DNA from 3 places in the Allobosea sp. FG18 genome. Region 2 is predicted to be linked to each of the others. Evidence: riboswitches for the same ligand, from Rfam matches in the RefSeq annotation. Region 2 holds a riboswitch; each other region holds the start of a gene.
The links. Region 2 has a riboswitch for cobalamin ahead of ACODTJ_RS14070 (ABC transporter substrate-binding protein). Riboswitches for the same ligand answer to the same signal wherever they lie in the genome.
Positions count from the first base shown of each region.

Region 1: linked by a shared signal. The riboswitch ahead of ACODTJ_RS11310 (CbtB domain-containing protein) and the one ahead of ACODTJ_RS14070 (ABC transporter substrate-binding protein) in region 2 are both predicted to bind cobalamin.
Region 3: linked by a shared signal. The riboswitch ahead of ACODTJ_RS25825 (TonB-dependent receptor plug domain-containing protein) and the one ahead of ACODTJ_RS14070 (ABC transporter substrate-binding protein) in region 2 are both predicted to bind cobalamin.

Region 1 covers NZ_JBMDKB010000008.1:133,294-137,498, forward strand. Annotated here, with positions in the region: gene cobO (cob(I)yrinic acid a,c-diamide adenosyltransferase) at 134-742, opposite strand; gene cobU (bifunctional adenosylcobinamide kinase/adenosylcobinamide-phosphate guanylyltransferase) at 756-1,304, opposite strand; cobalamin riboswitch at 1,455-1,640, shown strand; gene ACODTJ_RS11310 (CbtB domain-containing protein) at 1,678-1,854, shown strand; gene ACODTJ_RS11315 (CbtA family protein) at 1,867-2,607, shown strand; gene ACODTJ_RS11320 (DUF1636 family protein) at 2,617-3,006, shown strand; gene cobW (cobalamin biosynthesis protein CobW) at 3,011-4,081, shown strand; gene cobN (cobaltochelatase subunit CobN) at 4,091-4,205, shown strand, end outside.
Region 2 covers NZ_JBMDKB010000011.1:97,525-101,729, reverse strand. Annotated here, with positions in the region: gene ACODTJ_RS14075 (mandelate racemase/muconate lactonizing enzyme family protein) at 1-1,177, shown strand, start outside; cobalamin riboswitch at 1,213-1,424, shown strand; gene ACODTJ_RS14070 (ABC transporter substrate-binding protein) at 1,640-2,677, shown strand; gene ACODTJ_RS14065 (FecCD family ABC transporter permease) at 2,674-3,717, shown strand; gene ACODTJ_RS14060 (ABC transporter ATP-binding protein) at 3,714-4,205, shown strand, end outside.
Region 3 covers NZ_JBMDKB010000031.1:29,074-33,278, forward strand. Annotated here, with positions in the region: gene ACODTJ_RS25815 (tripartite tricarboxylate transporter permease) at 1-1,258, shown strand, start outside; gene ACODTJ_RS25820 (GntR family transcriptional regulator) at 1,265-2,032, opposite strand; cobalamin riboswitch at 2,099-2,297, shown strand; gene ACODTJ_RS25825 (TonB-dependent receptor plug domain-containing protein) at 2,420-4,205, shown strand, end outside.

The DNA of each region.
Region 1 (4,205 bases), on a different contig from region 2:
GATACTTGGTCATCCCGGGCTTGACCCGGGATCCATGCCGGAACCTCTTTCGGGCAGGTTCCGGAATGGATCCCGGATCTCCGCTTCGCTGCGTCCGGGCTGACTCAATGCTGCCGAGGCACAGAGCGGGCTCTCAGAACTCGATGCCTTGCTGCGCCTTCACACCCGCAGCGAAATGATGCTTCACCAGCGTCATCTCAGTGACGAGATCGGCCGCCTCGATCAGCTCCGGCTTGGCGTTGCGGCCGGTGACGACGATGTGCAGGTCAGGCCTGCGGGCAGACAGCGTCGCGACAACCTCGGCGAGCGGCAGATAATCGTAGCGCAGGGCGATGTTGAGCTCGTCGAGCACCAGAAGCCTGATCTCCGGATCGGCCATCAATTCCCTGGCCTTTGCGAAGGCGCGTTCGGCCGCCGCGATGTCACGAGCCTTGTCCTGCGTCTCCCAGGTGAAGCCCTCGCCCATGCTGTGCCAGCTCACCTGATCGCCGAAGGCCTCCAACGCCCGACGCTCGCCGGTCGACCAGGCGCCCTTGATGAACTGCACCACGCCGATGCGCCAACCATGGCCGAGCGCGCGCAGGATCAGCCCGAAAGCTGCCGTCGACTTGCCCTTGCCGGGGCCGGTGTTGACGATCAGCAAGCCCTTCTCGAGCGTCTTGGAGGCAACTTCGGCGTCCTGCACCGCCTTGCGCTTCTCCATCTTGGCCTTGTGGCGGGCGGCGTCCTCGGTCTCCGTCATAGTTTAACCCGCATCATTTCACTCGCATCGGCAATCCGGCGACCATGAAGACCACGCTGGCCGCACGCGCCGCAAGCGCCTGATGGAGGCGTCCGGCTTCGTCGCGGAAGCGGCGGGCCAGCGCATTCTCCGGGACGATGCCGAGACCGACCTCGTTGCCGACCAGCACGAGCGGGGCGGAAACGCGTTCGCAGGCGGCGATCAGGGCCTCGCGTGCGGCGGCGGTGTCGCGCTCGGCGAGGATCAGGTTGGTCAGCCACAGCGTCAGGCAATCGACCAGGATCGGACGGCCCGTCGGCTGGGCGGCGATCGCGCCGGCCAGATCGAGCGGCGCATCGACCGTCTGCCATCCGTCGGGCCGGCGGGCGCGATGCTCGGCGATGCGCTCGCGCATCTCGTCGTCATAGGCCTGCGCGGTGGCGATATAGGTCCAGGGCGTCGGCAGCGCCTCGACCAGCGCCTCGGCATGGCGGCTCTTGCCGGAGCGGGCGCCGCCGAGGACGAGCGTGAGATGGGGGATCGGAAGAGACTGCATCGGCGGCTTGGTTTCGCTGGCCGTCATCCCGGGCGACCATAGGGAGACCCGGGATCCATGCCGGAACGCTTCCGGTAGAGGTTCAGGCATGGATCCCGGCTCTTCGCTGCGCTCCGGCCGGGATGACCGCATGTATGTGTCGGACCGTTCTTGCATTGCACAGCAACACGGCGATGGCTAATGATGATCCGTGACGGTGCCTCCGCGAGGAGGTGAAAAGGGAACGCGGTGCGAGACCGCGGCTGCCCCCGCAACTGTAAGCGGATGTCCTTCGCCATCGGCCACTGGAGCGCTCGCTCCGGGAAGGCGGCAAGGGGCGCGAAGTCCGCGAGCCAGGAGACCTGCCGTCAACCCGCAGAGATCCAACCGGCTGCCGGCGGGGCGGCCACGGAGAACGCTTATGAACACCGCTTCGGTTTCCACCCCTACACTCAGCGTTTCGGAACGCGTCAAGGCGGTTGCCGCCGCGCTCGTGATCGGCGTCGCGCTGATCTACACGACCGGCTTCGCGGCCTCGACCAATGTCCACAACGCCGCGCATGACAGCCGTCACGGCCTCGCCTTTCCCTGCCACTGAGGGAAAGCATCCATGGTCACGCGTGTTCTCACGGTCAGCATCCTGGCCGGGCTTCTGGCTGGCTTGATCGTCGCCGCCCTGCAGCATGTCACCACCACCCCGCTGATCCTCAAGGCCGAGACCTATGAGGCGGCACTCGCCCTGAAAGCGCCGACGCTGGCAACCTTCGACGGCGAGGCGAAGATCATCCACGCGCATGGACCGGCCGGCGACGCGCCCGGCCACGACCATGCCGAATGGAAGCCGCAGGACGGCTTCCAGCGCACGCTTTTCACCAGCGCCGTGACGATCGCGACCGCGATCGGCTTCGCGGGCTTGCTCCTCGCCGGCATGATCGCGGCCGGCGATACGATCGACCAGCGCAGCGCGCTCGTCTGGGGCGCCTGCGGCTTCCTCGCGCTCGGGCTCGCCCCGGCGATGGGGCTGGCTCCCGAGCTGCCGGGTGCAGCCTCGGCCGCGCTGGAGCAGCGCCAGGTCTGGTGGCTGTGGACCGCCATCGCCACCGCGGCCGGGCTCTTTGTGTTCCTGCGCTTCGAGCAGCCCTGGCTCAAGCTTGTGGCGATCGTCCTGATCCTGCTGCCGCATGTCGTCGGCGCCCCGCATCCGGCCGCGCCGGAGAGCAAGGTGCCGGCCGAGGTCGCCGCGCATTTCGCGTCGCTCTCGCTCGGCATCCAGGCCGCGCTCTGGCTCGCCACCGCCTTCATGGTCGGCGTGCTTTGGCCCCGGGCGAGCCGCCGGGCCGCGGAAGCCTGAGGACAAGCCATGTCCGAGGGTGACCTCACCATCCATGTCTGCACGGCCTGCCGCCGCGCCCGCGCCGATCTCCCGGAAGGTTACGACCAGCCGGGACTGGCGCTGGCCGAGCGGCTCACCGCACAGCTTAAAGCCAAGGGCAGCACGATCCCCGTGCTGCCCGTCGAATGCCTCGCCGTCTGCAAGCGGCCCTGCACCATCGCGCTCAGCGCCGACGGGAAATGGACCTATCTGATCGGCGATCTCGACACCGACACCCATCTCGACGAGATCGTCGGCGCCGCGGAGGCCTATGCCGCCAGCGCCAACGGCATCGTTCCCTGGAAAGAGCGGCCGCAGTCCTTCCGCAAGGGCGTGGTCGCGCGCGTGCCGCCTTTGCCGGCGCGCCAGCAAGGATGACATCATGAACGCTCCGCAGACCACCAACCTGGGCAAGACGTCACTCAGCAAGACCCCCTGCACGATCATCACCGGCTTCCTCGGCGCCGGGAAAACGACGCTGGTGCGCCATCTCCTCGAGAATGCGCAAGGCAAGAAGCTCGCAGTACTCGTCAACGAGTTCGGCGATCTCGGCTTCGACGGCGAATTCCTGAAGGGCTGCGGCATTGCCGGCTGCAGCGACGAGGACGTGGTCGAGCTGCCGAACGGCTGCATCTGCTGCACCGTCGCCGATGATTTCGTGCCCGCACTGGAAAAGCTTTTGAACCGGCCGAACCCGCCGGAGCACATCCTGATCGAGACCTCCGGCCTCGCTTTGCCGAAGCCGCTGGTGCAGGCGTTCAACTGGCCGGCGATCCGCTCGCGCGTGACCGTCGACGGCGTCATCGCCGTGGTCGACGGGCCGGCCGTGGCCGAGGGTCAGTTCGCCGATGATCCGGAGGCGCTCGCGGCGCAGACGGCAGCGGACGCCTCCGTCGATCACGACAACCCGCTGGAGGAGGTGTTCGAGGACCAGATCCTCTGCGCCGACCTGATCCTGCTCAACAAGAGCGACCTCGTCGACGAGGCCGGCCGCGCGCGGGTGAAAGCCGAGATCGCCGAGCATCTGCCGAAAGCGATCAAGATCGTCGAGACCGCCCATGGCAAGGTCGAGCCGGCGCTGATCGTCGGCCTCGGCGCTGCCGCCGAAAGCGACCTCGCCGCCCGCCCCTCGCATCATGGCGAAGGCGAGCACGATCACGACCATGACGATTTCGACTCGGTCGCCGTGCCGCTGCCGGCCGGCCTCTCGCCGGAGGAGCTCACGGCGCGCGTCGCCAAGGCGGCCGAGGCCGAGGGCGTGCTGCGCCTCAAGGGCTTCACCGCCGTTCCGGGCAAGCCGATGCGTCTGGTCGTACAGGGCGTCGGCCGGCGCCTCAGTCATCATTTCGACCGGGCCTGGAGCGCGAGCGAACCGCGCGACGGGCGCCTCACCGTGATCGGCCTCAAGGGCTTCGATCTCAAGGCCGTGGAAGCGGCTCTCGCGGGGGCGTAGCATCGACCGATGCATCTTCTCCCGACCAGCGAGATCAGGCTCGACGACGGCGAGGACGCCGTCGATCTCGCCCTGCCGCCGGGAGACGTGCTCGTGCTGTCCTTCACCGACAGCGACCTTTCGG
Region 2 (4,205 bases):
GCCCAGAATCGAGGCCGTCGATTTCTTCTATCTCGCCATGCCCGTCGTCACCGACGAAGCCGACGGCAGCCAGGATGCGCTGCTGGTCAGGGTCGCCGCCGGCGGCCATGTCGGCTGGGGCGAATGCGAGGCGGCGCCACTGCCCTCCATCGCCGCCTTCATCTGTCCGATGTCGCATGGCGTCTGCCGGCCGGTCGCCGATTCCGTGCTCGGCCAGACGCTGGAAGGCCCGGAGGATATCGCCCGCATCGCTGCTGCCGTCGCCTATAACTCGATGGACCTGCTGCAGGCGCCGCATACCTTCTCCGGCGTCGAGATGGCCTTATGGGACATCCTCGGCAAGATGCGCTCCGAGCCGGTCTGGCGCCTGCTTGGCTACGCGAAGAGCCACCCCAAGACGCCCTATGCCTCGGTCCTTTTCGGGGACACGGCGCAGGAGACTCTCGAACGCGCCCGCGATGCCCGCAAGCGCAGCTTCCGCGCCGCCAAGTTCGGCTGGGGGCCGATCGGCCGCGGCAGCGTCGAGGCCGATGCCGAGCATTTCGTTGCCGCTCGCGAGGGTTTGGGGCAGGACGGCATCCTGCTCGTCGATACCGGCCAGATCTTCATCGAGGATGTCGAGCGCGCCGCCGCCCGTCTGCCCGCGATGGAGAAGGCGAACGTGCTCTGGTTCGAGGAGCCCTTCCACGCCAGCGCGCTCGAAGCCTATGGCGCGCTCGCCAAGCGCAGCCCCAAGGTCCGGCTGGCCGGCGGGGAGGGCGCCCATAACGAGTCGATGGCCCGGCAGCTCATCGATTATGGCGGCATCGGCTATGTACAGATCGATTGCGGGCGGATCGGCGGCATCGGTCCGTCCAAGGCGGTGGCGGATTATGCGGTCGCCAAGGGCGTGACCTTCGTCAACCACACCTTCACCTCGCATCTCGCTCTCTCGGCCTCGCTCCAGCCCTATGCCGGCCTCGCTGCGCACGAGATTTGCGAATACCCGGCCATGCCGAAGCCGCTCGCCACCACGATCTCTGCCAATCATGTGGAGCGCGATGCGAACGGGCAGGTCTCCGCGCCCGATGCACCGGGTCTCGGCATCGAGGTCGCGACGACGGCACTGCGCAGCTATCTGCAGGAGGTCGAGATCTCCGTCGGCGGCAAGCGGCTCTACAGCACGCCGAGCCTCTGACGCGATGTCCGCTTGACGCAGCGCCGCGCCCTTATAGGGTGGGCGCCGATCGAGGTTCTCCGGGTTGCTCCCGGAGCTAAGAGGGAATTCGGTGAGGCACTTCCAGTGCCAAAGCCGAGGCTGCCCCCGCAACTGTAAGCGGCGAGCTCTCCGTCCATCGTCCACTGGCGCCTGACGCGCCGGGAAGGCCGGGCGGAACAGGCATCGACCCGCGAGCCAGGAGACCTGCCCCGGTCGTCGAAGACGTCTTTCGGACGGGGTGTTCCGAAGCCTGTGTGTCGATGGCGACCCTCGCGGCCGGCCTCCCGCCCCACATGCCCAAAGCTGCCCCGGCCGTCATCTCGGGGAGCGATGAAACCCATGTTCACGAAGACCACTGCACAGGCCGCCCAAGGTGGCTTGACGGCTGCCTGCCGCGCACTCTATCAGAAATGCAACATTGTTACATTTCGGATGGCCTCGATGCCGGCAGCGCGCCCGTTCAATTCTCTGCTCCGCCTCTCGGCCGCTGCCCTGTTCGGCGCTCTCGCCACTGGCACGGCCATCGCGGCGCCGACCAAATATCCGCTGACGCTGGAGAATTGCCGCGAGACGATCACCTTCAACGCCGCGCCCAAGCGCGTCGTCGCGATCGGCCAGACGCAGACGGAAATCCTCTATGCGCTCGGCCTTGGCGACCGCGTCGTCGGCACGGCGGTCTGGTTCTCGCCGGTGGCCAAGCCCTATGAGGCGGTCAACGCCAAGGTGAAGCGCCTCGCCGACAATGATCCGAGCTTCGAGGCCGTGCTGGCGCAGGAGCCCGATCTCGTCACCGCGATGTTCGAATGGCATGTCGGCCCGAACGGCATCGTCGGCAAGCGCGACCAGTTCGCCAAGGTGAAGGTGCCTAGTTATGTCTCGCCGACCGATTGCGTCGGCAAGGACAATTCCGGCGCCGGTGACGGCGTGCGTACCCAGATGTTCACGATGGAGCTGGTCTATCGCAACATCCGCGAGTTCGGCGCGATCTTCGATGTCGCCGACCGGGCCGAGACGCTCGTCGCCGAGCTCAAGGCGCGCGAGGACAAGGCGGTCGAGCAGGTCGCGAAGCTGAAGGCGCAGGACGTTCCGGTCGTCGTCTGGTTCTCCAGCAAGGACATCAAGGGCGACGGCTTCATGGCCGGCAAGAACGGCGTGCCCGCCTATATCCTCTCCAAGCTCGGCGCCCGCAACGTCATCACGACCAATGAGGAATGGCCGCTGGTCGGCTGGGAGAGCATCGCCGCTGCCAACCCCGCCGTGATCGTCACCGTGAAGATGGATCGCCGCCGCTTCCCGGCCGACGATATCGAGAAGAAGCTGGAGTTCCTGAAGACCGATCCGGTCGCCAGCAAGCTGGACGCCGTGAAGAACAACCGCGTCGTCATCATGGATGTCGGTGCGACCCGCGCCGGGCTCGACACGGTCGACGGTATCGAGACACTGGCCAAAGCGATCGCCGGCTTCGGGCTCTCGCGTTGAGCCACGCCGCCCATGGGCCGAACTGGCCGGCGCGTGTCGCGATCGCGCTGGCCTCGCTGCTGGCGCTGATCCTCTCGGTCGCGCTGGCCGTGACCATCGGCGAGATGCGCATCCCGCTGGACACCGCCCTGAAGGCGCTCGGCAACGGGCTGTTCGACCTCGACTTTCCGGTCAGCGCGATCCAGCAGGGCGTGATCTTTGATTATCGGCTCAGCCGTGCGCTGATGGCGGGGCTCTGCGGCGGCGCGCTCGCCCTCTCGGGCGCGATCCTGCAGGCCCTGCTGCGCAACCCGCTGGCAGAACCCTATATCCTCGGCATCTCGGCCGGCGCCTCGACCGGCGCCGTCGCGGTGCTGATCCTCGGCATCAGCATCGGCGGCGCGGTGCTCTCCGTTTCGGCCGGCGCCTTCATCGGTTCCTGCGCTGCGCTCGTCGTCGTGGCGCTGCTGGCGGCAGGGGCGGGCGGGGCGAGCGATCGCGTCATCCTCGCCGGTGTCGCGACCTCGCAACTCTTCAATGCCGCGACCGCCACGATCGTCACGACGCTCGCCAGCGCCGAGCAGGCGCGCGGTGTGATGTTCTGGCTGCTCGGCAATTTCGGCGGCGTGCGCTGGCCCGACATCTGGATGGCGGCGCCGGTCGCCTTCATCGGCTTCGGCATCTGCATGCTGCACGCCAAGGCGCTCGACGCCTTCGCCTTCGGCGTCGACGCCGCAGCTTCGCTGGGCGTCGCCGTCACGCGGGTGAAGGTCGTGCTCTTCGCCACGACGGCGGTGATGACGGCGGTGATGGTCTCGATCGTCGGCACGGTCGGCTTCGTCGGGCTGATCATTCCCCATGCCGCGCGCTTCCTCGTCGGCTCCGGCCATGCCCGCTTGCTGCCAGCCTGTCTCGTCATCGGCGCGATCTTCATGATCCTCGCGGACATCCTCTCCCGCATCCTGATACCTCAGCAGATCCTGCCGATCGGCGTGGTGACAGCGCTGTTCGGCGCACCCGTCTTCGCGCTCATCCTCTACCGCGCCCGGAGGCCGGCATGACGCTCGCGACCCGCGAGGCCCGCTGGGGTGCCGGCGGCCGGATGATCGTCGACGGGGTGACGCTGGAAGCCGCGCCCGGCCGGGTGCTCGGCCTGATCGGCCCGAACGGCTCCGGCAAGTCGAGCCTGCTCCGGTTGCTCTGCCGCCTGCGCAACGTCGCGAGCGGCGTCGTCACCCTCGACGGAAACGACATCGCCAGCGTGCCCCGCCGCGAGCTGGCCCGCCGCCTCGCCTTCGTCGAGCAGCAGGCGACCACCGAGATCCAGTTGTCCGTCTGCGATGTCGTCCGCCTCGGCCGCACGCCGCATCGTGCGGCGCTGGCCTCGTGGAGCGAAGCCGACGAGGGCGCCGTGAACGAAGCGCTGGCGCGGGTCGGGCTCACCGAGCGCCACGATCAGTTCTGGCACACGCTTTCGGGAGGGGAACGCCAGCGCGTCCATATCGCCCGCGCGCTCGCGCAGGAGCCGAGCGAGCTCATCCTGGACGAG
Region 3 (4,205 bases), on a different contig from region 2:
CGGCTCGGTGATGACGGCGCTCGAAGGCAACCGCATGGCCCGCCGCGGCCGCGGCGCCGCGGCACTTGCGACGGCTGCCGTCGGCTCCTTCGTTGCCGGCACCATCGGCACGCTGGCGTTGACCTTCCTCGCGCCCGCCATCGCCGAGCTCGCCTTCGTCTTCGGCCCGGAGGACTATTTCGCGCTGATGATGCTCTCCTTCACCGCGGTCGCCGTGGTGATGGGGCGCTCGATGGTGCGCGGCTTCGCCGCTCTGTTCTTCGGGCTGGCGCTCGGCACGATCGGCATCGATACCCAGACCGGCCAGACCCGCATGGTCTTCGGCACGCTCGAACTGCTCGACGGCATCTCGTTCACGGTCGTGCTGGTCTCGCTCTTCGCGATCGGCGAGACGCTCTATGTCGCAAGCCGGCACAGCGCGGCTCCGGCCGCCGTCAATCCGCTCTCCGGTGGAAGCTGGATGACGAAACAGGATTGGAAGCGCTCCTGGAAGCCCTGGCTGCGCGGCAGCGTCATCGGCTTCCCGATCGGGGCGCTGCCGGCCGGCGGAACGGAAATCCCGACCTTCCTCTCCTATGCGCTGGAGCGCCGCCTGACCAAGCATCCGGAGGAGTTCGGGCAGGGCGCGATCGAGGGCGTCGCCGGCCCCGAGGCGGCCAACAACGCGGCCGCCGCCGGCATCCTCGTGCCGTTGCTGACGCTCGGCCTGCCATCGACCGCGACGGCCGCCGTCCTGCTCGCCGCCTTCCAGAATTACGGGCTCCAGCCCGGCCCGCTGCTCTTCGCGACCAATCCCGATCTGCTCTGGGGCCTGATCGCCTCGCTCTATATCGGCAACGTCATCCTGCTGATCCTCAACCTGCCGCTGGTCGGCATCTGGGTCCGACTGCTGCTGATCCCGCGCCACTACATCTATGGCGGCATCGTCGTCTTCGCGATGGTCGGCGTCTGGGGGCTCTCGACCTCCTGGATGGACCTCGCCCTGATGTGCGGCCTCGGCCTCGTTGGCTATGTCGCGCGCGTCCATGATTTCCCGATCGCGCCGGCCCTGATCGGGCTGATCCTCGGCCCGCAAGCGGAAATCCAGCTCCGGCGCGCGCTCGCCGTCAGCCAGGGCGACTGGAGCGTGCTGGTCGGCACGCCGATCGCGGCGACGCTGCTCGGGATCGCGGCATTGGTCCTGATCGTACCGCCGCTGCTCGCCCATCGCCGCCGCCGCGCCGAGGCGGAAGGGCAGTCGGTCGCTGCTACCGGCTGAACCGGATCAGCGCTTCCCACCGTTCCGGCGCTTGCCCGGCTTGGCGCTTTCGCTCACGGCTAGCGCCGCCTGAAGCGCCATGCGGGCGGCGCGGATATGGCGGCGCATCAGGATCTCCGCGAGTTCTCCGTCGCGATGGCTGATCGCCTCGGTGATCCGCATATGCTCGCCCCAGGCCTCGCGGCCGCGCCCGGGAACGGTCGAATGCAGGCGCCGGCACAGGCGCAGGCGCGGGTAGAACTGCTCGCAGAGCAATTCGGCCAGAATCGGATTGCCGCTGCCCTTGGCGATCCGGCGGTGGAAATCGGCCTCGGGCTCGTCCTGGAGATAGGCGCCCATCGGGTTGCGCTCGATCTCGCCACGATGGCCCCGGACCAGTGCATCGAGCGCCGCGATCTCGGCCTCGCTCATGCTCTCGGCGGCGAGACGGGCAGCCATGCCCTCGGTCGCCTCGCGCACGTCGAGCAGGGCGAGGAACTCGGCCGCGCTCGGCTCGGCGACGCGCGCGCCCTGATTGGCGACATAGGTGACGAGCCCGCGCTCCTGCAGGCGCCGGATCGCCTCGCGAACCGGCGCGCGGCTGACGCCGAAGCGGCGCGCGATCGCCGGCTCGCTCAGCTTGGCGCCGGGCGCGATCTCCCCGGAGACGATGGCCGAGGAGAGGTCGTCGTAGAGTTTGACGGTAACGCCCACGCTCGCGGGGGGCAAAGTCTCGGCCAGCATCGAGCGGGTGCCTATCTGCTTCTGTTGCTGCGAGTATAGCGCAGTCGCCACGATTGCCGAGCCTGTTCATGGCTTCGATTTCGGTGCGGCAGCTGTTTGACGTCGCCACTTTTTCGCCCTACTCGTCGATCCGACGGTTCCCTCACGGGATCAAAAGGGAACGCGGTGCGGGTGGCCAACCACCCCATGCCGTGGCTGCCCCCGCAACTGTAAGCGGCGAGCCTTTCGCCATACGCCACTGGGGCCTCGGACCTGGGAAGGCGGTGAAGGGCAGCGACCCGCGAGCCAGGAGACCTGCCGTCAGCCGTGGTCACACGCGGACACGTTCGGCCGGGGTGCGCCGATCGCTGATTCGACCGTTCGCCGTCTTTCGTACGGCTGATGGGAGATCGCGTTCGCGGTGACGTGCCACTGACGTCAACGCCCGAGGTCTCCATCGTGAACGTCTTCCTCCCGGCCGCCGGACGCGGCCGCTTGCTGCTCTCCTCCTGCCTCGCGATCGCCGGCGCAACCGCTCCGGCCTTCGCCCAACCGGCTCCCGCGACGATCGCGCTCGACGAGATCGTCGTCAGCGCCACGGGAACGCCGACCCCCGCCCGCGAGATTGCGAGCTCGGTCACCGTCATCACCGCCCGGGATATCGAACAGCAGCAGCGCCGGACGTTGCCACAGGCGCTCGCCGCCGTGCCCGGCCTCAACATCGTGCAGACCGGCGGGCCGGGCGGCCTGACCTCGGTCTTCATGCGCGGCACCAATTCCAACCACGTCAAGGTGCTGATCGACGGCATCGAGGCCAACGATCCCTCGGCACCGAACCGCTCCTTCGATTTCGGCTCAATGCTGATCGAGGATATCGAGCGCATCGAGGTGCTGCGCGGCCCGCAGAGCGGCCTCTACGGCGCCAACGCGCTGGGCGGCGTCATTTCGGTGACCACGAAGCGCGGCGAGGGGCCGCCGAAGATGACCGCGCGCGTCGAAGGCGGATCGCACGGCACGTTCAACCAGTCCCTCGGCTTCAGCGGCGGCGACGATCGCTTCAACTACGCCTTCAACGCCGCGCATTTCCGCGCCGACGGGACCGAGGTGACGCCGCCGAACCTCGTGCCGCCCGGCCGCCGGATCAACCCGAACATCTTCGATAATTACAGCTATTCCGGCCGCCTCGGCTTCGCGCTCACCGACACGCTGACGCTGAACTGGGTCGGCCGCTACCAAGACGGCCAGCTGCGCAATACCGGCGACACCGGCTTCCCGAGCAAGCCCTCGCCCTATCGCTCCCAGCAGAACTATGCGCAGGCCTTCACCCGCGGCGAAGTGGTCTGGGACCCGCTCAGTGGGCGCTTCGTCAACACCTTCGGCGTCTCCTACTCGCGGCAGGACAGGGGAACGCGGACGGCTTCCGCGACGACCGGCCTGCTCGGCCTGCCCAATCAGAGCCTTGGCGAGCGCACCAAGCTCGACTGGCGCGGCAATCTCGAGATCACCAAGGGCCACAACCTGATCACGGGCCTGCAATATGAGCGCGAGCGGCTGGATACGGCGAGCCTGATCGCCTCGAACGGCAACAAGGCGGCCTATCTCGAATACCAGGGCAATATCGAGGATCGCTATTTCATGGCGGCCAACATCCGCCACGACCATGACGACAGCTATGGCGGGCACACGACCTACCGCATCACGCCGGCCGTCCTCATCCCAGGTACGGAGACCAAGCTGAAGGCGAGCTACGGCACCGGCTTCAAGGCGCCGACGCTAAGCGAGCTCTTCATCGACTATCGTCCCGGCTACAATTTCTTCGGCAACCCGAACCTGAAGCCGGAGGAAAGCCGAGGCTGGGATGTCGGCTTCGAGCAGCCGCTCTTCGACAAGCGCCTGCAACTCGGCGCGACCTGGTTCCAGAACGATATCGAGAACCTGATCGTCACCAACACCAGGCGCGATTCCTACGCCAATATCGGCAAGGCGAAGACGAAGGGCGTCGAGGCCTTCGCCACGCTGGAAATCTCGCCGCAGTTCCGCATCCGCGCCGACTACACCTTCACCCTCGCCAAGGACGAGATCGCGCGGCAGGAACTGCTGCGCCGGCCGCGCCACAAGGCGAGCGCGACCGCGACCTGGACGCCGACGAACAAGCTCAGCCTCTCGGCGACGCTGATCCATATCGGCTCCTGGGTCGACGGCAATCGCGACTTCTCGGTGCCCCGCATGCGGGCGAAGGGTGCGA